4 regions of the Aeromonas sp. 25-248 genome follow, and region 1 is predicted to be linked to each of the others. Evidence: predicted binding sites of a transcription regulator. Region 1 holds the regulator's gene; each other region holds the start of a gene.
The links. The regulator LexA, encoded in region 1, represses DNA repair genes until DNA is damaged. The targets are predictions, from matches to a motif close to ANCTGTNTNNNNANACAGNT.
Positions count from the first base shown of each region.

Region 2: the regulator LexA is predicted to act here: its motif matches at 3,931-3,950, upstream of ACVDHI_RS06675 (DUF4250 domain-containing protein).
Region 3: the regulator LexA is predicted to act here: its motif matches at 1,782-1,801, upstream of ruvA (Holliday junction branch migration protein RuvA).
Region 4: the regulator LexA is predicted to act here: its motif matches at 4,337-4,356, upstream of umuD (translesion error-prone DNA polymerase V autoproteolytic subunit).

Region 1 covers NZ_JBRKTB010000022.1:26,008-33,218, forward strand. The annotation lists gene plsB (glycerol-3-phosphate 1-O-acyltransferase PlsB) at 1-1,053, opposite strand, end outside; gene lexA (transcriptional repressor LexA) at 1,258-1,884, shown strand; gene ACVDHI_RS20065 (hypothetical protein) at 2,316-2,525, shown strand; gene ACVDHI_RS20070 (SCO family protein) at 2,715-3,341, shown strand; gene ACVDHI_RS20075 (MATE family efflux transporter) at 3,356-4,726, shown strand; gene trmL (tRNA (uridine(34)/cytosine(34)/5-carboxymethylaminomethyluridine(34)-2'-O)-methyltransferase TrmL) at 4,773-5,237, opposite strand; gene ACVDHI_RS20085 (ATP-binding protein) at 5,308-6,663, opposite strand; gene ACVDHI_RS20090 (response regulator) at 6,660-7,211, opposite strand, start outside.
Region 2 covers NZ_JBRKTB010000003.1:34,062-41,272, forward strand. The annotation lists gene ACVDHI_RS06665 (cytochrome b/b6 domain-containing protein) at 133-699, shown strand; gene ACVDHI_RS06670 (glycogen/starch/alpha-glucan phosphorylase) at 764-3,238, opposite strand; gene ACVDHI_RS06675 (DUF4250 domain-containing protein) at 3,632-3,829, opposite strand; gene ACVDHI_RS06680 (cell division inhibitor) at 4,064-4,543, shown strand; gene ACVDHI_RS06685 (fumarate hydratase) at 4,832-6,355, opposite strand; gene pabB (aminodeoxychorismate synthase component I) at 6,566-7,211, shown strand, end outside.
Region 3 covers NZ_JBRKTB010000020.1:53,420-60,630, forward strand. The annotation lists gene ACVDHI_RS19515 (methyl-accepting chemotaxis protein) at 1-1,622, opposite strand, end outside; gene ruvA (Holliday junction branch migration protein RuvA) at 1,855-2,469, shown strand; gene ruvB (Holliday junction branch migration DNA helicase RuvB) at 2,478-3,488, shown strand; gene ACVDHI_RS19530 (hypothetical protein) at 3,499-3,741, shown strand; gene ACVDHI_RS19535 (cytochrome ubiquinol oxidase subunit I) at 4,428-5,984, shown strand; gene cydB (cytochrome d ubiquinol oxidase subunit II) at 5,997-7,133, shown strand; gene cydX (cytochrome bd-I oxidase subunit CydX) at 7,148-7,211, shown strand, end outside.
Region 4 covers NZ_JBRKTB010000002.1:254,101-261,311, forward strand. The annotation lists gene ACVDHI_RS04595 (Ref family recombination enhancement nuclease) at 1-207, shown strand, start outside; gene ACVDHI_RS04600 (hypothetical protein) at 204-626, shown strand; gene ACVDHI_RS04605 (TIGR02642 family protein) at 623-1,321, shown strand; gene ACVDHI_RS04610 (hypothetical protein) at 2,305-2,649, shown strand; gene umuC (translesion error-prone DNA polymerase V subunit UmuC) at 2,621-3,901, opposite strand; gene umuD (translesion error-prone DNA polymerase V autoproteolytic subunit) at 3,898-4,320, opposite strand; gene ACVDHI_RS04625 (DUF3283 family protein) at 4,444-4,638, shown strand; gene ACVDHI_RS04630 (hypothetical protein) at 4,635-5,009, shown strand; gene ACVDHI_RS04635 (hypothetical protein) at 5,353-6,372, shown strand; gene ACVDHI_RS04640 (hypothetical protein) at 6,523-6,735, shown strand; gene ACVDHI_RS04645 (lysozyme) at 6,732-7,211, shown strand, end outside.

The sequences.
Region 1 (7,211 bases):
GCCGTGGCGGAAGATGGGGCCTGCCGGCCAGAAGTTGAGGTTGATGCCCGCCGCGATGTGGGGCGGCACCATGCCCTGGTGGTAGATGACGTAGGAGAGCAGCAGGTAATCCATGTGGCTGCGATGGCAGGGGACGTAGACGATCTCGTGCCCTTCCTGGGCCAGCTGACGCACCTGCTCTGCTCCGTTGACCGAGAGGCCGCGATAGAGCTTGTTCCACAGCCAGCCGAGGAAACTCTCCCCGAGGCGGATCAACCGATAGGAGAAATTGGAGGCGATCTCGTCCATGTAGCCGTGGGCACGCTTTTGCGCCTTCTCCAGGCTGATCCCTTCCCGTCTGGCCTCCTCCTCGATGGCCTGCTGGATCACGCTCGAATCCAGCAGTTGCTTGAACAGCAGGTTGCGGTTCGGCAGCTTGGGCCCGGTGGCGGCCAGCTGCTGGCGGCTGAAGTGGGTACGGGCCACCCGCGCCAGCTTGTGGGCGATGGCCTCGTCGGTGCCGTGCTTGTCCGCCATGTAGCGCAGGGAGAGGGGCGGGGAGAAGCGCACCAGGTTCTCGCGCCCTTTCAGGATCACGATCAGCGCCTTCTTCAGGCGGTTTGGCGCCAGGCTGCTGATGATGTTCCAGCCGGAGGCCTCCTCGCCTTCCCGGCCCGGGGCGCGGCCCCAGAACAGGGTGACGGGTACTACCTGGATGTCCAGCGCCGGATCCTGCTTGTGCAGGTCCAGCAGCTGGTGGAACTCCTGCAGGAAGGGGAGTGGCTTGTTGCGCGTGCCGAACAGGGGAGGCGGACGATCCAGACAGACGTAGCGTGGCAGCAGTTGACCGTTCAGCTCCAGCGGCGTGAAGGGGCCGGGCAGGCCGAGATCCTCGCAGCACTGTTGCAGGGTCATCAGGTCGGTGATCGAGCTGGTCTTCAGGGCATAGACGATGGGTCTGGCCGGATCCAGCTTGAGCTCGGTGATGGGATTTTCCGGCAGGCTCTTGTGATTGACCAAGCCGCTGACCGGCCATTGCAGGATGGCTCTGGAAATCTTCTGTCCAAGGGACATGTGCGTCTGCTCTCCAAAAAAATGCGGCGTGAGCATAGCAAATCACCGACAGCTTGTCGCCGAGAGGTACGATGAGTCGGCACTTCAGAGCGGGGGGAGGGACAAATGTGCGTCGGGTCGCGACAAATGCCAGTTGCGCCTTGCCTTGGCCCCAGCACTGTATATACTGCCAGTGTGCTGTATAAAAAGACAGGTGCCCATGCTATGAAACCCCTTACCCCTCGCCAGGCTGAAGTACTCGAGCTCATCAAGGCGAACATGAACGAGACCGGCATGCCGCCGACTCGCGCCGAGATTGCCCAGAAGCTTGGCTTCAAGTCGGCCAACGCGGCCGAAGAACATCTGAAGGCCCTGGCCAAAAAAGGGGTCATCGAGATCATGCCGGGCACGTCCCGCGGCATTCGTCTGCTGCTCGAAGAAGAGGACGTGCAGCCTGAAGAAAACGGCCTGCCACTGATCGGCAAGGTGGCGGCCGGGGAACCCATCCTGGCTCAGGAACACATCGAGAGCCACTACCAGGTGGATCCCGCCCTGTTCCACCCGCGGGCAGACTTCCTGCTGCGGGTGCAGGGCATGAGCATGAAGAACATCGGCATCATGGACGGGGACCTGCTGGCGGTACACAAGACCCAGGAGGTACGCAACGGCCAGGTCGTTGTGGCACGGCTCGACGAGGACGTCACCGTCAAGCGCTTCCAGCGCAAGGGCAGCCAGGTGTGGCTGCTGCCGGAAAACGAAGAGCTCTCCCCCATCGAGGTGGATCTCGCCAGTCAGCACCTCACCATAGAGGGCCTGGCGGTCGGCGTGATCCGCAACGCCGACTGGATGTAAGCATCCGATGCGATGAAGAGGCCTCCTGCGGGAGGCCTCTTCATTTTCATCTGCCGATGGCATCTCCCTCCCCACCTTTTCGCTTCTCCTTCCTGTGCACATAGTCTCGCCGCACGACATGCATTTCGGATATATCCTTTGATAAGGCCCCTGTCATGGTCGGTGATCAGGGAAGGGGGAGTCGCACCGGGCAGTACGCCATGGCAGGGATGCATGATCGCCGGGTCGGTGCGCAGAAGGGAGAGTCACCTCAGACTGGGGACTCGTACAGTCAGTACGCTGCCGTGGTTGGTTCGTCGTTGGGGACAAAGAGACCCGTCAGCGTGACCTGTTGAGCAAGGAGGACAGGTATGGCTTCAAGCTCGCCGTGGGATCCGGTGCCGGCCGCAGCGCCCGCATCTTCCATCACCCGATTCATCAAGGGCAGTCGGATGACATGGTTCTATGCGCTCTGGGTCTATCACAAGGGAGATGGTTGGACCATCTGGCTTGGGTGCCCCAAAGACAAGATTGTCCGCCTGGTTCGTCTGTTTCGCCGTCATCACGACATCGGATTGCCGGATGAGCCCTGGACTGCCCCCGTCATCCCGCTGCGCGTCCCCCTGAGACGTGCCCAGCCGCAGCACAGGCTGCGGCCCTGATCCCTCTCCTGTACAAACAAGAGCCCCGCCAGAGCGGGGCTCTTGTTTTGGCGCCGATGCGGCTTATCCATGGCACAGACGCTTTCCCGCCGGGATGCAAGACTAGCCATCGGCGGGGGCAGGCGGGTTACAATGACCCCTACCGGTTTTGCCCCCTGGGCTTCTAACATAAGCAAGGCTTTGTTTTATATGGTTAAACCACGCTTTTACCTGCTGCTGTTGCTGTTCATCGGCGCCATTGCGGCGGCTTATTACTGGAGTCAGCCCGCGGTGCCGGAACAGGCCGATTACTACCCGGCGGGGCGAGACATCAACCCGTTTACCCTCACGGATGCGGATGCACAGCCCTTTACCCCTGCCAACCTGACGGGACACTGGAGCTTTCTGTTCATCGGCTACACCTACTGCCCGGATGTCTGTCCGACCACGCTGGCGGATCTGCGCAGCGTCTATCCGGCGTTGAAGAAGATAGCCCCCACTAGCCAGGTGGTATTCATCTCGGCGGATCCCCAGCGGGATGACAGCGCCCGCCTGAAAAGCTATACCGCCTTCTTCGAGCCCGAGTTCAAGGCGGCGACAGCACCTCACAGTGCCCTCTTTCCTCTGGTCCGCAATCTGGGGCTGGTCTATTCCATCGTGGAAGGGGATCGCAAGGACTACCTGATCGACCACTCCGCCTCCATCGTGCTGATCAACCCCGAGGGGAAGCTGGTGGCCACCTTCCGACCCAAAGTGGCACCGGGTGAGGTGCCCCACGTGGACATGCAGGCCATGGTGGCCGACTTCGCGCGCATTGTGCGGCTGGCTGGCGAGTGATCCCGGCGCGCACCATGCTGATTCCCGCCTGGCTGAAGGATCCTCGCCGCCACAGAGCCGTCTTCGCCCTGGCCCTGCCCATGGTGTTCTCCAACGTCACCACGCCCTTGCTGGGGTTGGTGGACACCTGGGTGATCGGTCATCTTGGCCAGGCCTGGTTTCTGGGGGGCGTGTCGGTCGGTGCGACCTTCATCAATCTGCTGTTCTGGCTGCTTGGCTTCCTGCGCATGTCCACCACAGGGCTGACTGCCCAGGCTCAGGGTGCAGCCCATGCCGAAGGGCAGCTCGACACCCTGGCGCGGGCCCTGGGCTTGGCGATCGGACTGGGCATGGTGCTGTTGCTCCTGTTGTTGCCGTTCCTGCCTGCCATCATCGCCCTCGGCGGCGGCTCTTCCGAGGTACAGACCTATGCCGGTCAATATGTGTCGGTGCGGGTCTGGAGCGCCCCGGCGGCCTTGTGCAATCTGGTCATCATGGGGTGGTTGCTGGGCATGCAGGATGCACGCAGTCCCATGCTGCTGCTGATCCTGGGCAATCTCGTCAACATGGTGCTGGATGCCTGGTTCGTGCTGGGATTGGGCTGGCAGGTGAAAGGGGTGGCCGCAGCTTCCCTGCTGGCGGATTACAGCACGCTCGGGGTGGGGTTCTGGCTGGTGAGCCGGCATCTGCGCCGACTTGATCCCGGGGGGTGGCACAACGCCTGGCAGCGCTGGCGCCAGTGGCCGGCCCTGCTGCGGCTGCTCGCCCTGAACCGGGATATTTTCATCCGCTCCCTGTGCCTGCAACTCTGCTTCGTGTTCATGACTCTGCAGGGGGCCAGGCTGGGGGATGTGGCGGTGGCCGCCAATGCGGTGCTGCTCAATTTCCTGATGCTGATTTCCTACGGGCTGGATGGATTTGCCTATGCGGTGGAAGCCATGGTAGGGCGCGCCATCGGGAGGCGCGATCGGCTGCTGCTGCGAGAGGCCATCGTCCTCAATCTGGGCTGGGCGCTGCTGATCGCCCTGGCATTCACCCTCTCGTTTGCCCTGGGGGGCCACTGGCTCATCAGCCACATTACCGACATACCGGCGGTGATCGCCGAGGCGCAACGTCAGCTCCCCTGGCTGGTGGCCATGCCGCTGCTGGCGGTCTGGTGCTTCCTGCTGGACGGGGTCTTTATCGGCGCCACCCGGGCCCGGGAGATGCGCAACAGCATGTTGGTGGCGGTGTTTGCCGGCTTCTTTCCCATCTGGTGGTTCTGCCAGGGATGGGGTGTGGCGGCCCTGTGGGCCGCCATGAGTGCCCTGATGGCCGGTCGTGGCCTGACGCTGGGCTGGCTCTGCTGGCGACTGGAGCGGGGTGGACGGCTGCTGGCGGGGCAGGGGACGGCGCAGTCAGTCTGAATCCTGGCCGCCTTGCCAATATCGTCAGCGGTCAGAGCGAGCCTGATCAGAGCGAGCCTGAATAGTCGAACTGTCGCCAGCTCTCGTAGACGAACACCGCGACGGCGTTGGCCAGATTCATGCTGCGGCTCTGGGGCAGCATGGGAATGCGCAGCCGCTGCTCGAATGGCAGGCTCTCGATGATCTCCATGGGCAGGCCTCGGCTCTCGGGCCCGAACAGCAGGGCGTCACCGGGGGCAAACCGGGCCGCCGAGTGGGCGGTGCGTCCCTTGGTGGTGCAGGCAAAGACCCGTTGGGGGGCGACGGCCGCCAGAAACGCCTCATAGTCAGGCCAGCGCTTGACGTCGGCAAACTCGTGATAGTCGAGCCCGGCCCGCTTGACCCGTTTGTCATCCCACTCGAACCCCAGGGGCTCTATCAGGTGCAGCCGGTAGCCGGTATTGGCGCAGAGGCGAATGATGTTGCCGGTGTTGGGGGGGATTTCCGGTTGGTAGAGCACGATATCGAGCATGGAAGGATCCTGGGCTGGTGCGAAACGGGCGCCAGCATACCCAGCACCCGTGCCGATGAAAAGGGGGAGGTCAGGGCATGGGCAGGCGGATGGTGATGACCAGTCCGGTCGGCTGATTGCTGCTGGCCCGGATGGTCCCCCCATGACGCTGGATCGCCTCGGCGGCGATGGCAAGGCCGAGACCAGTGCCCCCGGTCTTGGCGTTGCGGGCATCGTCCACCCGAAAGAAGGGCAGGAACAACCGGGGCTGCTGCTCCACCGGCACGCCAGGGCCGTCATCCCGTATGGTCATCACCCATTCCCGTCCCTCCCGGTACCAGTCCACCTTGATGAACTCGCGGGCATACTTGAGGGCGTTGCGCAGGGGATTTTCCAGGGCGCGGGCCAACAGTTCCGGCCACATGGTGAGGGATTCGGCGGGCAAGGAAGGGAGCCTGAGCTGTTTGCCGTTCTGGTTTGCCTCGAACATGGCGTCATCCAGGATGGGCTCCAGCAGCTCCGCCAGGGGCAGCGTCACCGGCGCCTCCACATGTTGCTGCACCCGCGACAGATCCAGCAGATCCCCTATCAGCTTGTCGAGCCGGGCTATCTCCCCTTCGATGCGCGCCAGCTCGGCGCTGTCCCCCTGCTTGCGGCGGATCAGCGCCTGTGCGAGCTGGATGCGGGTCAGGGGGCTGCGCAGCTCGTGGGAGATGTCGGAGAGCAGCTGCTTCTGCTTTTGGATCATGTCCTTGAGGGTATCGACCATGCGACTGACATGTTCGGCCAGCTGGCCTATCTCGTCGCGCCGCCCCAGGTTGGGGATCTGTATTTCCAGGTTGCCCTGGGCGAGTTGGGAGACCGACTGCTGCAACTGCAGTATGGGGCGGGTCAGGCGCCAGGCGAGCAACAGACAGAGCGGGGTGCTGACCAGCATGGCGATGCCCAGGATCTGGATGGGGTGATCCAGGATCTGGATGAAGAGGAACAGGTAGGAGTTTTCGACGTTCAGACCGAAATAGACGTGATAGGTCTGGCCGTGATGGACCATCTGGAAGGGGCCGGCGATGGCGCGCTGGTGTTCGCTGCCCAGCATGGGCTTGGCCGGGTTGTCCGAGTCGAGCATGAAACGGATCACGAACTTGCTTAGCCGGGTGCTGGACTGCATCTGCCCCTTGGCATCGCGTAGATAGATGTTGTCCACCGGCAAGAGGCCCGCGGCATCGATGGCCTTGGCCAGATCGAAATCCTGCTCGGGATCCGCGCCCCGTTGCAGCGCCGCCAGGTTGTTGTTGAGACGGGTGATCTCGTGGGCCGGCAGCGGGATGATGTTGCGGGGGTCCAGGGTGGGGAGGATCACCACCGCGGCCACGACCAGCAGCAGGATGAACCAGAACCAGAGGAAGATCTGGGTGGAAAGGCCGTTGAAGGTGCGGGCCGATTTCATGCCTGCTCCAGCCACAGGTAGCCTCGTCCCCGCACCGTCTTGAAGCGGGGCTGGCCGTCAGCCCGCTCCGGCAGCTTCTTGCGCAGGTTGCTCAGGTGCATGTCGATGGCCCGATCGAAGGGTTCGAGCTTCTTGCCCAGCACCTGCTCGGAGAGCAGGCCCTTGCTGACGATCTGGCCCGGATTGCGCAGCAGGCACTCCAGCAGGCCGAACTCGGTGGCGGTGAGCTCCAGCAACTGATCGTCGCAGCGAGCCTGTTGCAGGCCGGGCTGCAGCACCAGATCCATGAAGCGCACCTCTTCCGAGCTGCCGCCGCGCTGGGGAGCCTGGCTCTGGGTTCGACGCAGGATGGCGCGCACCCGGGCCAGCAGCTCCCTGTCGTCGAACGGCTTGGCGAGATAGTCGTCGGCACCGGCCTCCAGCCCGTTGACCCGATCCTGGCTGTCGCCACGGGCGGTCAGCATCAACACCGGGGTGTCGTGGGTCTTGCGCAGCCGGGTCAGCATCGCGAAACCGTTGAGTCTGGGCATCATGACGTCCAGCAGCAC
Region 2 (7,211 bases), on a different contig from region 1:
TTTCTCGCCGCGACATCACCGCGACATTAACTCGCACTTAAGAAATCGCCTCCATGATGCTGACAACGGCCATCACGCAGCCATGGCTGACGATGGCGATGATCATGGACATCACGACAAGGGGATCACCTCATGGGAAAGACGATGCAGAACAACCGTGAAATCAAGGTATGGGATCCGGTGGTCAGGGGATTTCACTGGGCCACTGTGCTGTTGTGCGTGCTGAATCTCTTCATCCTTGAAGAGGGAGCGCGCAACCACCGCTATGCGGGATATGCGCTGGCCGGACTGCTGGTACTGCGCATCGTATGGGGTTTCATCGGCTCCTATCATGCCCGCTTCGCCCAGTGGCTGCCGACACCGACCGGCGTCATCACCTATCTCAAGGAGACGATCAAGGGGCGCCACCCCTACTACGCCGGTCACAATCCTTTGGGGTCCTTGATGATACTGCTGCTGTTGACCTGCCTTGTCGGCACCGCCGCCAGCGGGATCATGACCGAATACGGGCCGCTCTCCGGCACCCATCGCATGGAAGAGATCCACGAGTTCTTTGCCAAGGGGCTGCAGGTGGCCATCTTCGTCCATGTACTGGCCGTCATCGCCCTGGATCGTCTGGTACGGGGCGATCTCGTCAGGGCGATGATCACCGGCAAGAAACGGGTGCCGGCGGACACCCGGGTGGTCGACAGGCCCTGAGCCTCCCTCAACCCGACAGATGAAAAAAAACCCCGCATCGCGGGGTTTTTCACAGGAGCAGACATCAACCGACGTTGCAGCTCGTCAATTTCCAGATCCGGTCTACGTAATCCTGGATGGAGCGGTCGGAGTTGAACTTGCCCATGGTGGCCGAGTTGATGATGGCTTTCTTCGCCCACAGGGCCGGATCCCGGTACCAGGCGTCGATCAGCTTGTGCGCCTCGGAGTAGGACTCGAAATCGGCCAGGGTCAGGTAAGGGTCTCCCCCTTCCAGCAGGGAACGCTTGATGGAGGCGAGCTCCCCCGGGCGACCCGGCGTGAAGTAGTCGGTATCAAACCAGTCCAGCACGGCTTTCAGTTCGGAGTTGGCGTAGTAGAAGTCATACGGGTTGTAGCCGCGCGCCTTCAGTGACTTCACCTCGTCCACATTCAGACCGAAGATGGCGCAGTTCTCGGCACCCGCCTCTTCGGCGATCTCGATGTTGGCTCCATCCAGCGTCCCGATGGTGATGGCACCGTTCAGCGCCATCTTCATGTTGCCGGTACCGGATGCTTCGTAACCTGCGGTGGAGATCTGCTCGGAGACATCCGCCGCCGGGATCAGCTTCTCGGCGAGGCTCACGCGGTAGTTCGGCATGAACACCACTTTCAGCTTGCCCTGGATACGGGCGTCGTTATTGACCCGCTCCGCCAGCTTGTTGATGGCGTAGATGATGTCCTTGGCCAGTTTGTAGCCGGGCGCCGCCTTGGAGCCGAAGATGAACACCCGCGGATGCATGTCATAGTCCGGGTTCGCCAGCAGGCGACGGTAGAGCGCCATGATGTGGATGAGGTTCAGTTGCTGGCGCTTGTACTCGTGCAGACGCTTGATCTGGACATCGAAGATCGCCTCCGCGCTCACGTCGATACCGGTTTCCGCCTTGATGACCTTGACCAGCTTCTCCTTGTTGTGGCGCTTGATGGTCATGAACTGCTGCTGGAACGCCTTGTCGTCGGCAAACTTCACCACGCTGCGCAGCTTGTCCAGTTGCAGCGGCCACTCCTTGCCCACTACCTCGTTGTAGAGTTCGGCCAGTTCCGGGTTGCAGGCCAGCAGCCAGCGACGGGGAGTCACGCCGTTGGTGACGTTGCACATCTTCTCGGGCCACAGCTCGGCATACTCGGGGAAGAGATCTTCCTTCACCAGCTTGGAGTGGATCTCGGCCACACCGTTCACCTTGGAGGAGCCGATGACGCACAGGTTGCCCATGCGCACCTTGCGCACGTCACCCTCTTCGATGATGGAGAGCTTGGCCTTGATGGCATCGTTGCCCGGCCACTTGGGCTCCACCAGCTCGTTCAGGAAGCGGGCGTTGATTTCATAAATGATCTCGAGGTGACGGGGCAGAACCTTCTCGAACAGGCTGACGGACCACTTCTCCAGCGCTTCCGGCAGCAGGGTGTGGTTGGTGTAGGAGAAGACCTGATAGCAGATGCCCCAGGCGGTATCCCAGTTCAGCCCCTCTTCGTCCACCAGCACGCGCATCAGCTCGGGGATGGCCACGGTGGGGTGGGTATCGTTGAGCTGGATGGCGATTTGCGCGGCAAAGTTGCTGAAGTCACTGCCATGCACCCGCTTGTAGCGACGCATGATGTCCTTGATGGAGCAGGCGCAGAAGAAGTACTGCTGGATCAGGCGCAGCTCCTTGCCGGCGTCGGTCTCATCGTTCGGGTAGAGCACCTTGGAGATGGTCTCGGCCTGGGCCTTCTCGGCCTGGGAGTCGATATAACCACCGGCGTTGAACACGTCCCAGTCGAAGAACTCGGAGGCGCGGGATTCCCACAGACGCAGGATGTTGACGGTGTGACCACCGAAGCCGACCACCGGAATGTCCCAGGGCACCCCTTTGATCTTGCGACCGGCGTGCCACACCTTCTTCAGGCCACCCTTGTCACCAAACACGGTCTCCACGTAGCCGTAGAGCGGGATCTCCTGCACCGATTCCGGGCGGCAGATCTCCCAGGGGTTGCCATATTCGCGCCAGGAGTCCGGACGCTCGATCTGACGGCCATCCTGAATTTCCTGACGGAACAGGCCGTGCTCGTAGTGGATGCCATAGCCCACCGCCGGGTAGTTCAGAGTGGCCAGGGAATCGATGAAGCAGGCAGCCAGACGACCCAGGCCGCCGTTGCCAAGGGCCATGTCAGGCTCTTGTTCACACAGATCGGTCAGTTCCAGACCAAGTTCACCCAGCGCCTCTTCACAGACTTTGTAGAGGGAGAGGTTGTGCAGGTTGTTGGAGGTCAAACGCCCCATCAAAAATTCAGCAGAGAGATAGTGAATCGCACGAGTATCTTTCTTGAAGTGAGTCTGCTGAGTACGGGTCAGGCGCTCGTACACCTGTTCATTGACGGCGGCAGCGGTCGCTTTCCACCAGGCATCCGGAGAGGCTTTCTGTTCGCTTGTACCCAAGGTAGAACGCAGGTGACGCACGATACTCGCCTTGAGCTGATCTTTATCCAGTTGGAGATCCTGGTCTGTCTTCTTCTTGGTAGCCATAAACCATTTTCCTTCGTTACAAATAAAAAATGTCATCCCATCGGGGGGACCGGCGCTGTTGTTATCTCAGAATATGCTCCGGCGGGGGCATACTAGCTAAAGCCAAGGGTTTAAAAGTTAACGTGAGTCACACTTTAACGCATAAAAATGACAGTTTCACCATGAAAACCCTTTCCTTGAGCCAGTCTGAATGAAATATAAATTTCGTTTTAAATCATGGTGATACATGAAAACAAAAAAGATAGTTTTATGAATAGGTTTTCAATGATTGCCTGTGACTGAAAATACGTGAAAATAACCGCCGACTAGGGAGAAATTGAAAGCGTTTTCAATTCACACCTCCTCGTCAGGTAATAAAAAGGATGCCCCAATCGGAGCACCCTTTGATTTCAATTAACCATGCGCCTTGAACTGATTGCTCATGGGGTCGTAGTGATACCCGATCTGTTGCAGACGGGTAGCCAGCTGATCTTCTGTCATGTCGTAGTAAGCCAGCAGCTCTTCCAGACCATCACACTCCAACCGCAGCTTCTCGTTGATGATCCCGAGCAGAATGTTCGCATCCAGTCGTTGCAAGGTACTGACGTCCATCTCGCTCCCTCCTCTCCCTATACAGGACTGTATAACCATGAGCGCCGACCCGAAGTTTGTCTACAGGTTAAAAAACACCCTGTATAAGGAAGATATAAATATCCTTTTTAATCATTCAGTTAAAATCATCCCCTGTTAATCGGCTCACATTTTTAGCCACAAATGACTTGTCACTCCTTGCGAACAGAACTACTGTATACGCATACAGCATGGTTATTCATACAGGAACGACATATGAGCCAGCCCCTGAGTCTTTGCCCCCCCTCCTCCTCTGCCGGTCTGATCACCACCTGGCCCACTCGCCATCAGAGCAAGATGGGACAAGAGCAGCGGCGCGGCCCTCTCCATCAGGAAGCGCCGCTGCTGGATGCCCTGGGGCAACTGAGTCAGTCCGACAGTGGCTGGATCCTGCTCGTCGCCCCGCCAGGCCTGCCCGCCGCCGTGCAATTGCAGGCCAGAGGAATCAATCCTGCCAGGGTGCTTGTCGTGCACGCCCCCAAGATCAAGAATTGGCAGCGCCTGCTGGAGCAGAGCCTGATCAATGGTCACTGCGCCGCCGTGCTGACCTGGCTGCCCGAACAGGTCGCCCTGGACCGGAGCACATTGAGCACCCTGGCCCAGCGTGCCGGTGTCCTGACCCGCTTCTTCGAGCCCTCAACCCCTCTGGGTGGGGCACTGAGCTACGGCGGCCAGGATGTCTACCTGAACCACTGATCGCCCCTTCGGCGTGACAGCCAATGCGCCGGCATTGCCCACCGGGTTATCCAGGCTTCCGACCCGGGATGTCATGGCGACAAAGACAAAGCAGCACAGCAGCACAGCAGCACAGCAGCACAGCAGCACAGCAGCACAGCAGCACAGCAGCACAGCAGCACAGCAGCAGTAAATTTGCTCAGGCCCAGACCGTCAAATGGACCCGCAAAAAAGGCGACCCGAGGGTCGCCTTTCAACATGCTGCTGTACGGGGCTAATCGCTCTGCGTTTGCACCGAAGCCCGATTGATCAAGCCAGCTTGGTCTCCAGCTCGGCAATCTTGGCGGACCAGTAGGCCGGGCCGGTCTCGTGGATGTTGTTGCCCTGGGAGTCGACCGCCACGGTGACCGGCATGTCTTCCACCTCGAACTCATAGATGGCCTCCATCCCCAAATCGGCAAAGGCCACCACGCGCGCCTTCTTGATGGCTTTCGCCACCAAATAGGCGGCGCCGCCCACCGCCATCAGGTAGACAGCCTGGTGCTGCTTGATGCTCTCGACCGTCTTGGGGCCGCGCTCGGACTTGCCGATCATGCCGATGAGGCCGGTTTCTCCCAGCATCATGTCGGTGAATTTGTCCATCCGGGTGGACGTGGTGGGGCCAGCCGGGCCGACCACCTCGTCACGTACCGCATCGACCGGGCCCACGTAATAGATGAAGCGGTTGGTGAAATCGACCCCTTCGGGCAGTCCTTCACCCTTTTTCAGCATGTCGGCGATGCGCTTGTGGGCGGCGTCGCGGCCGGTCAGGATCTTGCCGGAGAGCAGCACGGTATCGCCGCTCTTCCAGCTGGCAAGCTCTGCCTTGGTGATACCATCCACGTTGACCCGGCGCACATTGCCACCGGACTCACGGGTGATCTCCGGCCAGTCTTCCAGCCTGGGGGGTGTCAGCTCCGCCGGGCCGGAGCCATCGAGTTCGAAATGCACGTGACGGGTGGCGGCGCAGTTGGGGATCATCACCACGGGCTTGGAGGCGGCGTGGGTCGGTGCGGATTTCACCTTCACATCCAGCACCGTGGTCAGGCCGCCCAGCCCCTGGGCACCGATCCCGAGCTTGTTGACCTTGTCATAGAGCTCGACCCTCAGCTTCTCTTCGGTGGTCTCGGGACCACGGGCAATCAGCTCCTGGATGTCGATGTGCTCCATCAGAGCTTCCTTGGCGAGCACCGCCGCCTTCTCGGCGGTGCCGCCGATGCCGATGCCGAGCATGCCGGGCGGGCACCAGCCAGCCCCCATGGTCGGCACCGTCTTGAGCACCCACTCCACGATGTCGTCGGAGGGGTTGAGCATCACCATCTTCGATTTGTTTTCGGAGCCGCCGCCCTTGGCCGCGATACTCACTTCCACCTTGTCGCCGGGGATCATGTCGATGTGCACGACAGCGGGGGCATTGTCTTTGGTGTTCTTGCGGCTGCCGGCCGGATCCGCCAGCACGGAGGCGCGCAGCGGGTTGTCCGGATTGGTGTAGGCGCGGCGGGTGCCCTCATCCACCATCTCCTGGACCGTCATGTCGCTGTCCCACTGCACCTGCATGCCGATCTTGACGAAGCAGGTGACGATACCGGTGTCCTGACAGAGCGGGCGATGACCTTCGGCAGACATGCGGGAGTTGATCAGGATCTGGGCCAGGGCATCCTTGGCGGCCGGGTTGATCTCGCGGTCATAGGCGGCCTTGGCGGCCTGCACGAAATCGAGGGGGTGGTAGAAGGAGATGTACTGCAGGGCGTCAGCAATGGAATCGATAAAGTCCTGTTTTCTAATGATGCTCATATCATCCTCACTGGTCCTTGTTATCGCTTGCGCGAGCAAGGGCTTCCATATGAGCCGGGCCTTCGGCAGGTGGCAAATGCACCTGGAGCCGGCAGACTGCGGCGTGTTTTTATAACGGTGTTTTTCTTAAAAATGCCGGCGGCCATGATACGCTTGACCACCCGAACCGGCTAGGGAGCCGGGCGCAAACTGTTGCCTATGTAACAAAAAATGAAACCAAGACTGCATATCCACCATTTCGACCCGCAGGTCTCGCTCCACACCTGGTTCGCCTGCCTGCAACACCAACCCTGGGCCATCCTGCTGGAATCCGCCGGCCCCCTGGGGGCTGACAACGGTTTTGACATCATCAGCGCCGATCCGCTTGCCACCCTGGAAACCCGGGGTACCAGCACCTGCCTCACCCAGGATAACCACCAGCACCATCATGACGGCGATCCCCTCGCCCTGATCGCCAAGACCCAGCGAGCCCTGCTCGGGGAGCGCGTTGAGGATGACTCGGGATTGCCGTTCATCGGGGGAGCCCTGGGACTCTTTGGCTACGATCTGGGTCGGCGATTCGAGCGTCTGCCCGCAGTGGCACAACAGGACATTCAGGTGCCCGACATGGCGGTCGGGATCTACGACTGGGCGCTGCTGCGAAATGTCGCGACGGGACACTGGCAACTGGCCCACTGGGGTGATGAAGCCGGCCTCGCCCGCAGGCTCGACTGGCTGATGGCGCAGCGCGAACGAACCCCCCTCCCCCTTCGCCTGACCGGCCCCTGGCAGAGCAACATGACGCGGGCCGAATACGGCGACAAGTTTGCCCGTATCCAGGCCTATCTGGCGGCGGGGGATTGTTACCAGATCAACC
Region 3 (7,211 bases), on a different contig from region 1:
ACCTCGTCGGCCACCACGGCAAAACCGCGCCCCATCTCGCCCGCCCGGGCGGCTTCGATGGCGGCATTGAGTGCCAGCAGGTTGGTCTGCTCCGAGATATTGCTGATGGTGGAGATGATCTGGCCAATCTGCCCTGCCTGCTCCTTGAGGGCATTGATGGCGGTGGCACATTCACCCACCTCCATGACCACCCGCTGCATGCCGGCGGTGGCGGAGGAGACATACTGGCTGCTTTGCGTGGTGAGCTGGCGTACCTCGTTGGCGTTGTGTGCCGCCAGGTTGCAGTTGTCCGAGATGGTGGTGGCCACCTGCACCATCTGCTCGCTGTCGTGGTGCAGCGCCTGGGCATGTGCAGCGGTCTGGCGGCTGCTCTGGCTGATGGCCTGGACCCGGTTGACCGAGGTGTGCACGTGCTGGCTGATGTGCTGGTTGTTGTCCATGGTGGCGCTGATCATCATCTGCAGCTTCTCGATGAAGCGATCCACGCTGCCGGCCAGGGAGCCAATCTCGTCGTCGCGTGAGAGGTTGATGCGGGCATTGAGATCTCCTTCCCCGGCGGCGATGTCCTGCATGCGCTTGTCGACCTGGAGTAGCGGGCGAACAATGGTGCGCACCAGCCAGAAGCCGCAACAGGTGACGATCAGCAGGCTGAGCAGCAAGCCCCCCAGGATGAGTCCCCTGGTGTAGTCGATGATGGCGTTGAGCTGGTGAACCTGATCCTCGACGGTGGCGTCCCCCTGGGTCTCGACCTCGACCAGCGCCAGCCTGAGCTGGTCGGCACTGTGTTCGTAACGGGCCAGCTGGTTCTGATAAGCGCTCAAGGCTGTGGTCCATTCACGGATCAGGCGGGCATTGTCGGCTTGCAGGGCGCGATACTGGGTGGAGAGCATTTGGCCTGCAAACTCCCCGTCACCGGGCACATCGAACTGGCCGGTTGCCAGCATGCCGTCAACCGCGTCCTGATAGAAGCGGGTGGCTTGTGCCAGCTCGGCCTGGATGGCAGGAGTAGGGCCTTCGCTCTGCATCTTCTCCAGCGCATAGAGCTGGCGCAGGAATCCGATGTTGGCCTCCATGCCGCCATCGGCCGCCTGCCAGCGGGTCGCGAGGCCGCCGTGCCAGCTGATGGCCTGATCCGGTGAGCGGGTGAGGCTCTCGACGGCCTCGTCACCGATCACCTCCAGCCTGGTCGAGAGGCGTGACATGCGTTCAGAACTGGCGCGCAGCGCCTCATCGGTGCTTGTGAAGGTGCGATAGAGGGTCAGCAGCTGTGCCTGCTCTTGCTGATAGGTCTGCTCATGCTGCTTCAGTGTGGTAATGGCCGCCCCATCGATGAGCCCGCCTTGCTCCACCCGGCGCAAGGCGTCGCTGGCCGCTTCTTTTGCCCGTTGCAGTTCCGGTGCGTCGAGGGGGATCCCCGAGAGCATTTTCTGGATATAGAGCGACTGGTTGCCGAGTTCGATGGAGCCCTCCATGGCACCATCTGCCGTCTGCCAGGCGGCACCCAGGACGTAGGAGAGCAGATCAGCCAGCCGCTGGCTGCCATACCAGCCGATCGCCCCCATGCCCAGGGTGCAGCCGAGTAGAATGGTGAGTCCGAGGTTGGATGTGGTGACGATTTTCATGAATCAAGCCTTCCCTGGTGCCGAACAAGACCATTTCAGTGTTCAATCAATGACGAAGATGTGCCATCCCCGATGGAAAATAAAGTGACAGACTGTGTTCTGAACGAGGGAAATGGCCGGGTATGAAGAGCTGGTCATCCCATGATCTGCATGGACCTATGCTGGATACTTATCCAGTTATTCTTTATGCTATGACCCAATTTGCGAGAGTCTGCGTGGCGAGGAAAAGAACATGATCGGTCGCTTGAGAGGCGTCATCATCGAGAAGCAACCCCCCGAGGTGTTGCTGGAAGTCGGAGGGGTGGGATATGAGGTTCATATGCCCATGAGCTGCTTCTATGATCTGCCCGAACTCGGGAAGGAGGCCGTCATTCACACCCACTTCGTGGTGCGTGAAGATGCCCAGCTGCTCTACGGCTTCAACCACAAGCAGGAGCGGGCGCTGTTTCGCGAGCTGATCAAGACCAACGGGGTCGGCCCCAAGCTGGCCCTGGCCATTCTCTCCGGCATGACGGCCACCCAGTTTGTGATGAGCGTCGAGCGCGAGGAGATAAGCTCACTGGTCAAGTTGCCCGGCGTGGGCAAGAAGACCGCCGAGCGCCTGGTGGTGGAGATGAAAGACCGCCTCAAGGGCTGGGTCAGCCACGATCTCTTCTCCCCGGCCGAAATCACCCTGCCCGCGAAAGAGAGCCCGCTGCGAGCCCCGGATGCGAGCGAGGAGGCGGCCAGTGCACTGGTGGCCCTCGGCTACAAGCCGCAGCAGGCCAGCCAGATCGTCAGCAAGGTGGCCGCCGACGGCATGTCGGTAGAGGAGATCATTCGTGAATCCCTGCGCAGCCTGGTGTGAGGTAGACAATGATTGAAGCGGATCGCCTCATCTCGGCCGGTGCCGCCCGTGAGGACGAGATCATCGATCGGGCCATCCGGCCCAGAAAGCTGGCCGATTACACCGGACAGGATCACGTCTGCGATCAGATGGAGATCTTCATCGAGGCCGCCCGCCAGCGCGGGGAGGCCCTCGATCATCTGCTGATCTTCGGGCCTCCCGGCCTTGGCAAGACCACGCTGGCCAACATCGTCGCCAATGAGATGGGGGTCAACATCAAGACCACCTCCGGCCCCGTGCTGGAGAAGGCCGGCGATCTGGCGGCACTGCTCACCAACCTGGAACCGAACGACGTGTTGTTCATCGACGAGATCCACCGTCTCAGCCCGGTGGTGGAGGAGGTGCTCTACCCGGCCATGGAGGATTATCAGCTCGACATCATGATAGGGGAGGGGCCAGCGGCCCGCTCCATCAAGCTCGATCTCCCTCCCTTCACCCTGATCGGTGCCACCACCCGGGCCGGCTCCCTCACCAGCCCCCTGCGGGATCGGTTTGGCATCGTGCAGCGCCTCGAGTTTTACAACGTCAAGGACCTGACCGACATCGTCTCTCGCAGCGCCCGCTGCCTCGGGCTCGACATGACGGAAGACGGCGCTCTCGAGGTAGCCCGTCGCTCCCGGGGGACACCGCGGATTGCTAACCGTTTGTTAAGGCGGGTACGAGATTTTGCCCAGGTGAAGTCTGACGGGCGAATTGACGGACCCATTGCGGCCCGTGCCATGGACATGCTGGACGTGGACAACGAAGGTTTCGACTTCATGGATCGCAAGCTATTGTTGGCCGTCATCGACAAGTTTATGGGGGGGCCCGTCGGGCTCGACAACCTGGCCGCCGCCATCGGTGAGGAGAAGGACACCATAGAAGACGTGCTGGAACCTTATCTGATCCAGCAAGGCTATCTGCAACGTACACCCAGAGGGCGGATCGCAACTCAGAGAGCCTACGCACACTTTGGCCTGGAACGACCGGCAGATCAGTAGACGTTGCGCTATGAACCAAAAAGCCGCCCTTGAGGCGGCTTTTTGTTTTGCGGGCAAAAAAAAGCCCACGGCACAGGCGGTGGGCAAAGACAATTCAGGATGGATGTTCACAGACAGTGAGCGCGTCTGCAGACCGGTCGGGAAAAAACAGAGGAGCCGTCGCGAGGCTTCAGAGTCGGTTCATTTGATAGAGTTGAACGAAAGAAAGCTTGTAGTAACGGATGGTCTTGGCAACAAACTTTTTCATCATTAATCCCAACAAACAGGTTCGAAATGTTCATCGAATACGTACCGGGAACCCGGAATGACCGGCCTGTATTCAGAGGTATGCCCTCACTGCGAGGCGCATTGTAGGAGCTCTTTCCGGGTGGGGCAAACAAGAAAATCTATGGGCTTTTGATTAGATAAACTAATGAATTTGGTGGGGGTGTCAATCCGCATAAACATGTGTTTTTACTGGGTTTAAATTGATTTTTGGATGAGCCTGGCCATTTATTGAAATAATCGAGATGCGAGGGCTTTATTTCCGGGGTTGCGTATTTGTTTAACAGAATTGAAACTATTTTGATGTGTCATAAAATTGATTTAAATCAATTATTTACGACTTGGTGTTTTTTGTGATGAAGCTCCCATAATTAATGGGAAAAGCCCTATAAGTTGCCTTGAAAAAACATGTATTGAGGGTGGTTTTACATTGATTTCAATCAAATAAAGGTGATATAAAACAGCGATCATTATAGGCGGGAATAGAACCCTGGTTATTGTTTATTAGATGTTAAACATTAGCTTTTTTTGTTCCTGTATATTGCCTTGTTGTTAATGTGGTGGCAGTCGAATCCGGTCAGTCCGCGAGGGGTGACCGACCGTTCGGGGACTTCCAATGGAAGCTTTGTCCTTAAAACTTAAAATAGCCGTGCCAATAATCGGTGAGGAAACATCATGATTGCTGAGCATGTGGTAGACCTATCGCGGTTCCAATTTGCTGCGACGGCCCTTTATCACTTCCTGTTTGTACCCTTGACGCTGGGGATGGCCTTCATCCTGGCGATCATGGAGTCTGTCTATGTGATGACCAACAACACAGTGTACCGGGACATGACCAAGTTCTGGGGCAAGTTGTTCGGTATCAACTTTGCCCTCGGGGTTACCACCGGGCTCACCATGGAGTTTCAGTTCGGTACCAACTGGGCTTACTACTCCCACTATGTCGGCGACATCTTCGGGGCCCCGCTGGCCATCGAAGGCTTGATGGCCTTCTTCCTGGAGTCCACCTTCGTCGGTATGTTCTTCTTCGGTTGGGATCGTCTCAGCAAGCGCCAGCACCTGGCGGCTACCTGGCTGATGGCGCTCGGGACCAACCTTTCCGCACTGTGGATCCTGGTCGCCAACGGCTGGATGCAGAACCCGGTGGGTGCCGAGTTCAACTTCGAATCCATGCGCATGGAGATGGTGAGCTTCGCCGACCTGGTGTTCAACCCGGTTGCCCAGGTCAAGTTCGTACACACCGTGGCGGCAGGCTATACCACGGGCGCCATGTTCGTGCTCGGGATCTCCTCCTATTACCTGCTGAAGAATCGTGATGTGGCATTCGCTCGTCGCTCCTTCGCCATCGCGGCCGCGTTCGGCATGGCCTCCATCCTCTCCGTGCTGGTGCTGGGTGACGAGTCCGGCTACGAGACCGGGGAAGTACAGAAGGTGAAACTGGCGGCCATCGAGGCCGAGTGGAACACGGAGCCGGCTCCGGCATCCTTCACCCTGTTCGGGATCCCGAACCAGGAAGAGATGCGCACCGACTACGCCATCAAGATCCCCTATGCCCTCGGCATCATCGCCACCCGTTCCCTGGACGGTCAGGTGACTGGTCTCAAGGATCTCAAGAGCGAGCATGAGCTGCGGGTGCGCAACGGCATGACCGCCTACGACCTGCTGACCAAGCTGCAATCCGGTGACAAGTCCGACGATACCCGCGCCCGCTTCGACGAAGTGAAGCAGGATCTGGGCTACGGTCTGCTGCTCAAGCGTTACACCCCCAACGTGACCGACGCCACCGACGAGCAGATCAAGGCTGCCGTGGATGACTCCATCCCGCAGGTACTGCCGCTGTTCTTCGCCTTCCGCATCATGGTCGCCTGCGGCATCCTGATGCTGGTGCTGATCGGTCTGGCCTTCTATGACAGCACCCGCCACAAGATCGGCGAGCGCAAGTGGCTGCTCAAGGCGCTGCTGTACGGCATTCCGCTGCCCTGGATCGCCATCGAGGCTGGCTGGTTTGTCGCTGAATATGGCCGTCAACCCTGGACCATCGCCGAGATGCTGCCGACTTATGTCTCTGCATCCAACATTCCTGCGTCCGAGATCTGGTTCTCTCTGATCGGGATCTTCCTGTTCTACACCGTACTGCTGATCATCGAGATGTACCTGATGTTCAAGTATGCGCGCCTGGGCCCAAGCAGCCTGAAGACGGGCAAGTACCACTTCGAACAGAGCAAGGCATAAGGAGAGTGACCCATGTTTGATTACGAACTGTTGCGTCTGGTCTGGTGGGTGCTGGTCGGCGTGCTGCTGATCGGGTTTGCCATCACCGACGGTTTCGATATGGGGGTGGGCGCCCTGCTCCCCTTCGTCGGCAAGAAGGATGTGGAGCGTCGCGTGATGCTCAACACCATGGGGCCGCATTGGGAAGGCAACCAGGTCTGGCTGGTGACCGCCGGTGGTGCCCTGTTCGCCGCCTGGCCCATGGTCTATGCGGCGGCCTTCTCCGGCTTCTACATCGCCATGATCCTGACCCTGATGGCGCTGTTCTTCCGTCCGGTCGGCTTCAAGTACCGCTCCCTGCAGGAAGATGCCAAGTGGCGCTCCAACTGGGACTGGGCTCTGTTTGCCGGTAGCGCCATTCCCCCTGTTATCTTCGGGGTGGCGTTCGGCAACCTGCTGCAGGGTGTACCGTTCAGCTTCAACCAGTTCCTGATGATGACCTATCACGGCAACTTCTTCGGTCTGCTCAATCCGTTCGGTCTGCTGGCCGGTCTGGTGAGCCTCTTCATGATCATCACCCAGGGTGCGACCTGGCTGATGATGAAGACCGAAGGTGAAGTGCTGGCGCGCTCTCGCACCGCCGCCATGATCTTCTCCCTGCTGACCCTGGTGCTGTTCGCCCTGGCCGGTGTCTGGGTGAGCGGCATGGATGGTTATGTGATTGTGGGTTCCGTCGCCACCGACGCCGTCACCAACCCCCTTCACAAGGAAGTGGTGGTGCAGGCCGGTGCCTGGATGCAGAACTACAACCTCTATCCCTGGATGATTGCCGCACCCGTTCTGGGTCTGGTGATGTGTCTGCTGACCGCCGTGGCGGCCAAGCTGGACAAGGGTTGGGTGGCGTTCCTGTTCTCCTCCCTGGCCATCGCCGGCATCATCCTGACCGCGGGCTTCTCCATGTTCCCGTTCGTGATGCCCTCGAGCCTCGAGCCGTCCCAGAGCCTGACCATGTGGGATTCCACCGCCTCCTTCAACACCCTCAAGGTGATGACGGTAGTCGCAGTCGTCTTCGTGCCGACCGTGCTGGCTTACACCATCTGGACCTACATCAAGATGTTCGGCCGGGTGAGTAACAAGCACATCGAAGACAACCAACAATCGCTCTACTAAGAAGGTGCCCTGATATGTGGTATTTCACCTGGATCCTGGGGCTGCTGCTGGCCTGTGCGTTTGGGATTATCAATGCGC
Region 4 (7,211 bases), on a different contig from region 1:
CGCTCTGGGTCTGGCATGGCCCAGCGCGCCGAGCACACCCGGGTGCTACCGCTATGCCCGCGACATCATCGTGCCTGCTACCCCACAGGGTTCCACGCCGCCCCGCGTTCCTGGCAGCAAGAGCACGGCAGTGAGGAGACCCTGCTGGAGCAGGTGGCCAGAGAAGTCACCGAACTGCGCAAGAACACCATCGGGAGGGCTGCATGATCCACCTCACCGCCCTCGATGCGGCCCGGTTGCTGGGTAGCAGCCCGAAGGTCAGGACCGCAGCCAACCAGGTGCGCAAGGCCCAGCAGGTCACGTCCCTGCACGACAAGGTGCTGATCCAGCTGGTCGGCCTTCCTGACCCCGCCACCGAGCTGTTGTTTCACCCCAAGCGCAAATGGCGCTTCGACTACGCCTGGCCCACCCGTATGGTCGCCCTTGAGGTCCACGGCGGGATCCACTCCGGTGGCCGGCACACCCGGGGGAGGGGGTTCGTAGAGGACCGGACCAAGATGAACGAGGCCACCTTGCTCGGGTGGACCGTGCTGGAAGTTGCCCCGGAACACATCAAATCCGGCCAGTTGCGTGCCTGGCTGCTCGCCGCTTTCAATCAGGACCCAGACCAGAGGACCAAACCATGACCCACGCTATCGAAATGGCTCTGCGCCTTTTCTCGCCGAAAGGTGCACTACATGAACCCTCGTCCGGTCGCTCCAGCACGCTGGGGAGAGAGGAGTTTCTGGGAGCCCTGCAGGTGGCCGCAAAGAGCAACCCGCAAGGGCTCCAGTTCCTCATGGCCGACCACCTGGGGGACGAGCAGGCACTGGCTTCGCTGCTGACGCACTTCAGCACCACGCTGGGCAGCGAAGAGGCCGGTGGTATGGCCATGGCTATCCTGCTGCGCCGCCCCCTGCCTGAGCAGCTGGAACACTTGGTGCTGTCTCACCCGCACTATGACAAGGAGCGCCGCCGGGCCGCCGTGGTGATGGAGAAGGCCAAACGAGCTCACCGCGGTGGCAATGGCCACGAGTACCAGCGCCTTCTGGCCGAGCGGAACGAGATCTTGTCTCTCGCCCACGACCACTGTGTCGCCGAGATGCTGCAATCCGGCCGCTGCCCGCATTGCAAAGGGACTGGTATCCGCCCCCGCAAGGGTGACGAGTGCCCGAAGTGCCACGGCACCGGGCGAGTGGTACCCCATGCCGATATGGTCGCGCGCCGGTTCGGGCAGGAGATGCGCCGGTTCGTTGAAAAAGCGGTCGATGAAGTGATCCACCAAGCGTCAGACCTGTCAAAGCTCATGGAGCGACAGGTGAGGGAGATGCGGGCAGCATAGGCTGGTTTCATACACCATGTGGGCTTGAGTATGTTATTTCCATACGTGAACCGAGAAGGTGTATGATGAGAATGAGATGATAAGATTTTGATTTATATGTTTTTTATGCTTTCTGTGAGACGGGCGACAGTGTTTATTACGCAATAATTTTATTGACGTTACGGATAGCATTGGCCATGATTCACCTGCAACTCGACACCAATGGCTACCAATCGGATAGTCGTAGGCGTTAAAGAAAAAGGGCCCGAAGGCCCTTGGTTAAAGTTGGTAGTACTGCACTTTGATGGCCTCTGGGTCTCGACCCCAAGAGCTATCTGGTAAGTAAGGCTGCACTACAGCAACCACAATTGATATTAGCGTTCCCACAAAAACCTCGGCCAAGGTTATGTGGAGCTTTGTTAAGAACCACCTTATCAGTTTCTGAAAGGTGGTTTTTTCATTTTGGGTTGGATTGCAGTCTCGGCCAGGTGGCCGCTTTGGTTGTGGCATGGGGAACCCCCTTTGTTTGCCGGGTTGTGGGCGGTGAGACGCCCGTGATACGTCTGTCTGTTGTTCTGCTCTTCGGCATGGCTTTTCCCTCTTGGTAGTGACGGTAACGACACAATAATGTAGTGCCTTTCTCTCTTCGAAATACACGATAGTGAGGTCTGTACGGCATTGCAATCTGTGGATAACGCATTGGCTGTGGATAAAGAGTGGGTATCGGGTTGGGGGTTAGTGGGCACTCACTGTGAGTGGGTTTACACCAGATTGATCCGGTAAATGCAAGTCTGACTTTTATGTGCGGTAATTTTATTGAACATTTTTTGCTTGCAAATACCGTGTGGTTTTCGTAGCGAAATCACTCTGCATGCCCTGTTACGTAAGGGATTCAGGGAAAACGAGTCCATTGTCAGCTAATCTGCTTTCTGTGAACTTAGCTGCGTCTCGGAGTCTGGGTCAGATTCGGGACCTTGACATCCCTCATTCATTAAGCAGGGTGCATGGAAAGCAAGCTTAAACCTACAGCTCTTCAGATCGCCGGTTGGGGACTGCTCAACGGCGATTTCTTTGACTTTTACGAGGTGGCCGAACAGCTGGGTGTCCCTGCTGAGGTGGCCCGCGAGGCGGTCATTTATCTCCGGTCACTCCGCTATGTGGAGACGCTGGCGGAGTCGAGAAGCTGCAAGCGTGAGGTGGGCAAGAGAAGCTCAAAGCGAGTGTTTATCAAAGTCCTGGCGATCCACCCCGAGCCGCCGGTTCTATCCCACCCCCTCAAGTTGAATGTGCTGCGCTCAACGCTGGCCCGGCTTTCCAAGGCTATGCCTTCACCTCGGGGAGCTCGCTGATGCAGGTGGTGTAGCGGGGGCTGAGCTGCTCCCGCTTCATCATCCACTCCCGGGTATCCCGGCCCCTGGCCGCGAAGTAGACCTTTCCCAACCGCCCCTGGTTGATCTTGTCGATGACCTGCATCAGTGCCTCGCTGCGGGGGGGTTGCTGCTCCGCTGCGAATAGGTCGCCCTGCTGCATGTCGGCTGGGGTAAAGTCGGCCAGCATGATGCCGCCCTTCTGATATCGCTGTTCGTCGCGCCAGATGTGGGGAAGTAGTTGGGGGATCAGGGCCAGCAGCACCCGGGTGTCATTGGTGGGCATCGCCAACTTTGTGCTCACCTGGTTACCGTAATAGGGCTCCCTGTCGCTGAACGGACTTGTGCGAATGAACAGCGTCACATGGCGGCAGCACATCCCTTCTGCCCGGAGCTTCTCGGCCGCCCGCTCCATGTAGCCCGCCAGCGCCTGGTGCATGGGGCCGATCTGCGTGATGCGCTCGCCGAAGCTCCGGCTGCAGATGATCTGCTGCTTGGCCTGCACCTCCTGTTCCAGCTCGGCGCAGGGAATGCCCCGCAGCTCCTGCACCGTGCGCTCGACTACCACGCCATAGCGGCGGCGCAGCGCCTTGGGGTCAGCAGCGACCAGGTCGGCCACGGTCTTGATGCCCTGGGCCTCCAGCTTGGCGGTGAGCCGCCGGCCAATGCCCCATATCTCGTCCACCGGGGTGATAGCCATCAGCCGGGCGCGCCGCGCTTCATCCCGCAGATCCACCACGCCCCCGGTGGCTGGCCAGTGCTTGGCGGCGTAGTTCGCCAGCTTGGCGAGCGTCTTGGTAGGGCCGATCCCGACCCCCACGATGAGCCCGGTCCACTGCTGCACCCGTTCGCGGACTTGGCGGCCATAAGCCACCAGGTCGCCAGCCCAGCTCTCGCTCAACTCGATAAACGCCTCGTCGATGCTGTAGACCTCCACCGTCGGGGCCATCCCCTCCAAGATGCTCATCACCCGACTCGACATGTCACCGTAGAGGGCGTAGTTGGAGCTGAACCATATCCCACCCATGGCCTCGAAGAACTGGCGGATCTGGAAGTAGGGCACGCCCATCTTGACCCCCAACCGTTTGGCCTCTGCCGATCGGGCGACAACACAGCCATCGTTGTTGGAGAGCACCACGATCGGCACCCCCTTGAGGTCGGGGCGAAACAGGCGCTCGCAGGAGGCGTAGAAGTTGTTCACATCGACCAGGGCAACGGCGCAGTGTTTGTTCATGGTGTTGGCATCAGGTGTACGACGCCGGTCACCACCCCGAAGATTTCCAGTTCCTGCCCTTCACTGAAATGGATGGGGCGATAGGCAGGGTTGCCGGGGAGCAAGGCCACCGTGGGATCAAGCTGCAGCTCCTTCACAGTGAACTCGCCATCGACCGCGGCGACCACCACGCTGCCGTGGCGAGCCTTGCGACTGCGGTCCACGATCAGCAGGTCACCATCACGGATCCCGTGCTCCACCATACTGTCACCGGCCGCCCGAACGAAGTAGGTGGCCGCCGGGTGCGCGATGCAGAGCTGGTTCAGGTCTATGGTCTGCTCCACGTAGTCCTGGGCGGGGGACGGGAAGCCACAGGCGGCAGGAGATAGGAACAACGGGATTTCCAACGCCGGGGCGTCGAGGTCTGGAACTGCAAACATGGTTTTGGGCTCACAATGCTGTATATAAATACAGTATAGCGATGCCCGTGGTGAAGATCACCGTGGAGCGATTGACTCCGGATTCAGGTAATATCGGCAAGTCCCCTATGCGTGGAGTCGCCAATGTCATTCAATCTGTGCTCCCTGCCGAAAGAAGAGCAGGAGAAGGTCGAGGTAGAGAAGGCCGCTGCCTATGCGGTGTGGAAGGAAAGGAACCCCGAGATCAAGCAACCCGCCGAGAGCGAGGCCGGGAACTACAAGGGGGAGATGCAGGCCTATTTCCTGCAGCAGGTTGAACGGTACCGGAAGGTGAAATGACGAACGAAAAAACGCTGCTATTGCTGCCAAGTTGGTTCTTCAAAAGGCAGTTCATTGTCTCATTCTGCCTCTTTGTGGTGCTCCCTTTGCCGGTGGCACTAGCCCACAACGCGTCCATGGTGAACTGGCTGCTTTTACCGTTGGTGCTCTTGGCATTTGCACTGCTGTACCCATACAGCCGATATGCAGTTCAATGGGTCATTGGCTACTGGAATGGGGAGGAGAAGGTCGTCTATGACGGCTCATTCCAGAGCTCCATTGACCGGAAGTTTGCAAAGTTCATGGTGAGCGTGGTTTTCATTCTAGTATTGGGCCCACTGTGCCTCTGCGTGCTCTTGGTGAAGCGCTGGAGAACTCGTGATGGAAGGTAACTTGATTACCCATTAGGCACTGCTCTTGCGCTCGCTTGTCTCGACATGGCTAGAGTCATCAATGATTCTAGCCATTTTCGTTTGTGTACCTATGTTGAGACTGAGATTTCAAGCTGCAATAGCTTCCCCCGCATTACTAAAAAAAACAGTTGATTATTAAATTCTACTGAGCTCTAATCATTCTTGACCAACGGTCAGGGTGACACGCCCGAGGATCTGCAACTCCAGTGTTATTTAGCAATCTGCTCTGCACTTCAATGAAATGGTGAGTGACAGTTCTAGATTATAAAAAGCAGACAAAGAACATAATTTAACACTAACCGTTTTCATATGGAGTTGACTTATGAAACATACCAACACAATTAATTCTGCTTTTGCATTCGATGACATGTGTCGCAATATCAAAACAGTCATCGACTCTAATCTTTTTGTTAAATTCAAACTGTCTACAGTAAAAGAGGCAATCTCTGCTGGTTATGGATTTAACACCCACGCTGCATTGCTTGCACAATTCAAGGGAGCAAATGGTTATACCATTGCACTTGATGCTTTCGATTATATTTCTTTCATTGAAAGACTTTATGGCCTTATCGATGATATGACTTCGGTTTGTGCCATAGGCTCCATCATAGATGGCTCTAGACTCGAAGTGAAAATCACTAAGCGCCCACTCAATGACAAGTACACCAATACGGAATACTCCTTTACTGCTTTGGTAAGTAAACATTCAGGTGAGCGTATTACTTCACCGTTTGATTTTATTATGCCAATTTTTGGTCAGGGAACGGAAGAAAAGTATCGAATCGATTCCAATCATATGTTCAGGAGAACATCTGTAGGGAATTATGCACTAACACGTGGCAATCCTACCCGAAGCCTACTCAATGTTACAGGTAGCAATGGAGAGTGGAGCGGTGCTATCTTTGTTTACGATGTTCAGCAGCAAACAAATGATAGTGGGTGCTTGAGAACAATATCATCAGCAGTGGCGAAAAGAATCTTGGCTGCAATATCTCCGAGATTTAGTATGGAGCTTTATCGTCCTGATTATTATGATTATGGAGCATTGCGCTTAAAAGTAACCCTGGGTGATTCTGCATTAGCCTATTTTGCTGGGCGAGTAGTTTCTTTTACTCGCCCAGTCATTGAAAGAAGGCTCATTCATGTGGAGTCACAAAATATGTACACCATGGAATTGGATAAATTCAATAATGGTGTTTATAGCGCGGATGTTTATAGTAATGGGATTGGAGAAGATAAAAACCCCACGCCCGAAAATAAGTTTTATATGATTTTTTATAAAGAAGTCCTTACGCAGCTTACACAGTCTGGCTTGTCCATTAAGCCTTATTGGGTGAGCTAGCGAATGATAGAATGATGAGTTGTGCTGCGGTTGATATCTTGCTGCCCCAGCGTTAGTATTGCTCAAAGATGGCCAGAGTCCCCGTGACCCTGGCCTTTTTCATTTCTGGCCCGCCTCGTGCGGGCTTTGTCGTTTCTGGAGGGGCGATGCATGGGGAAAGAAGAAGAGCTCGCGACGGCTGCGGCCGCTGCGGGGGTTGCAAAGAGCGCACCGCCGGTAGTGGTGTCCGGCATGACGCTGGCCGGGTACTCGCTCAATGACTGGGTGCTGGCTGCCACGTTGATGTGGATAGCGGTTCAGATGGGCTGGTTCATCTGGTCGAATATCATCAAGCCGCGCCGCCAGCAGGGAGGTGCAAAATGAACAAGGTCCGCATTGCCATTGCCGCGCTCAGCCTGAGTGCAGCGGGCTTTGTGGGGCTCCTGAATCGGGAGGGGTTTGAGCCGACGGCTTACCCCGACCCGGTACACGGTACCAAGCTCCCCACTATCGGCTTTGGGAGCACTGAAGGGGTCAAGATGGGTGACACCATCACGCCCGTCGCCGCGGTGAACAGGAGCCTTCGGGAGGTGCGGGTGTTCGAGAATGCCCTCAAGGCCTGCATCAAGGTGCCACTCCACCAGTATGAGTTCGACGCCTATGTCGAGCTCTCCCACAACATCGGTCCCGGCGCCTTCTGCCGCTCGGCCATCGTGAAGCGCCTGAACGCTGGCGACTACCCAGGTGCCTGCGAGGCGATCCTGCTGTTCAAGCGTGCTGGTAAGCAGGACTGCTCGGCGCCAGGGAACCGGGTATGCCCCGGGCTCTGGAAAGACCGGCTGCGCCTCAATGCGAAGTGC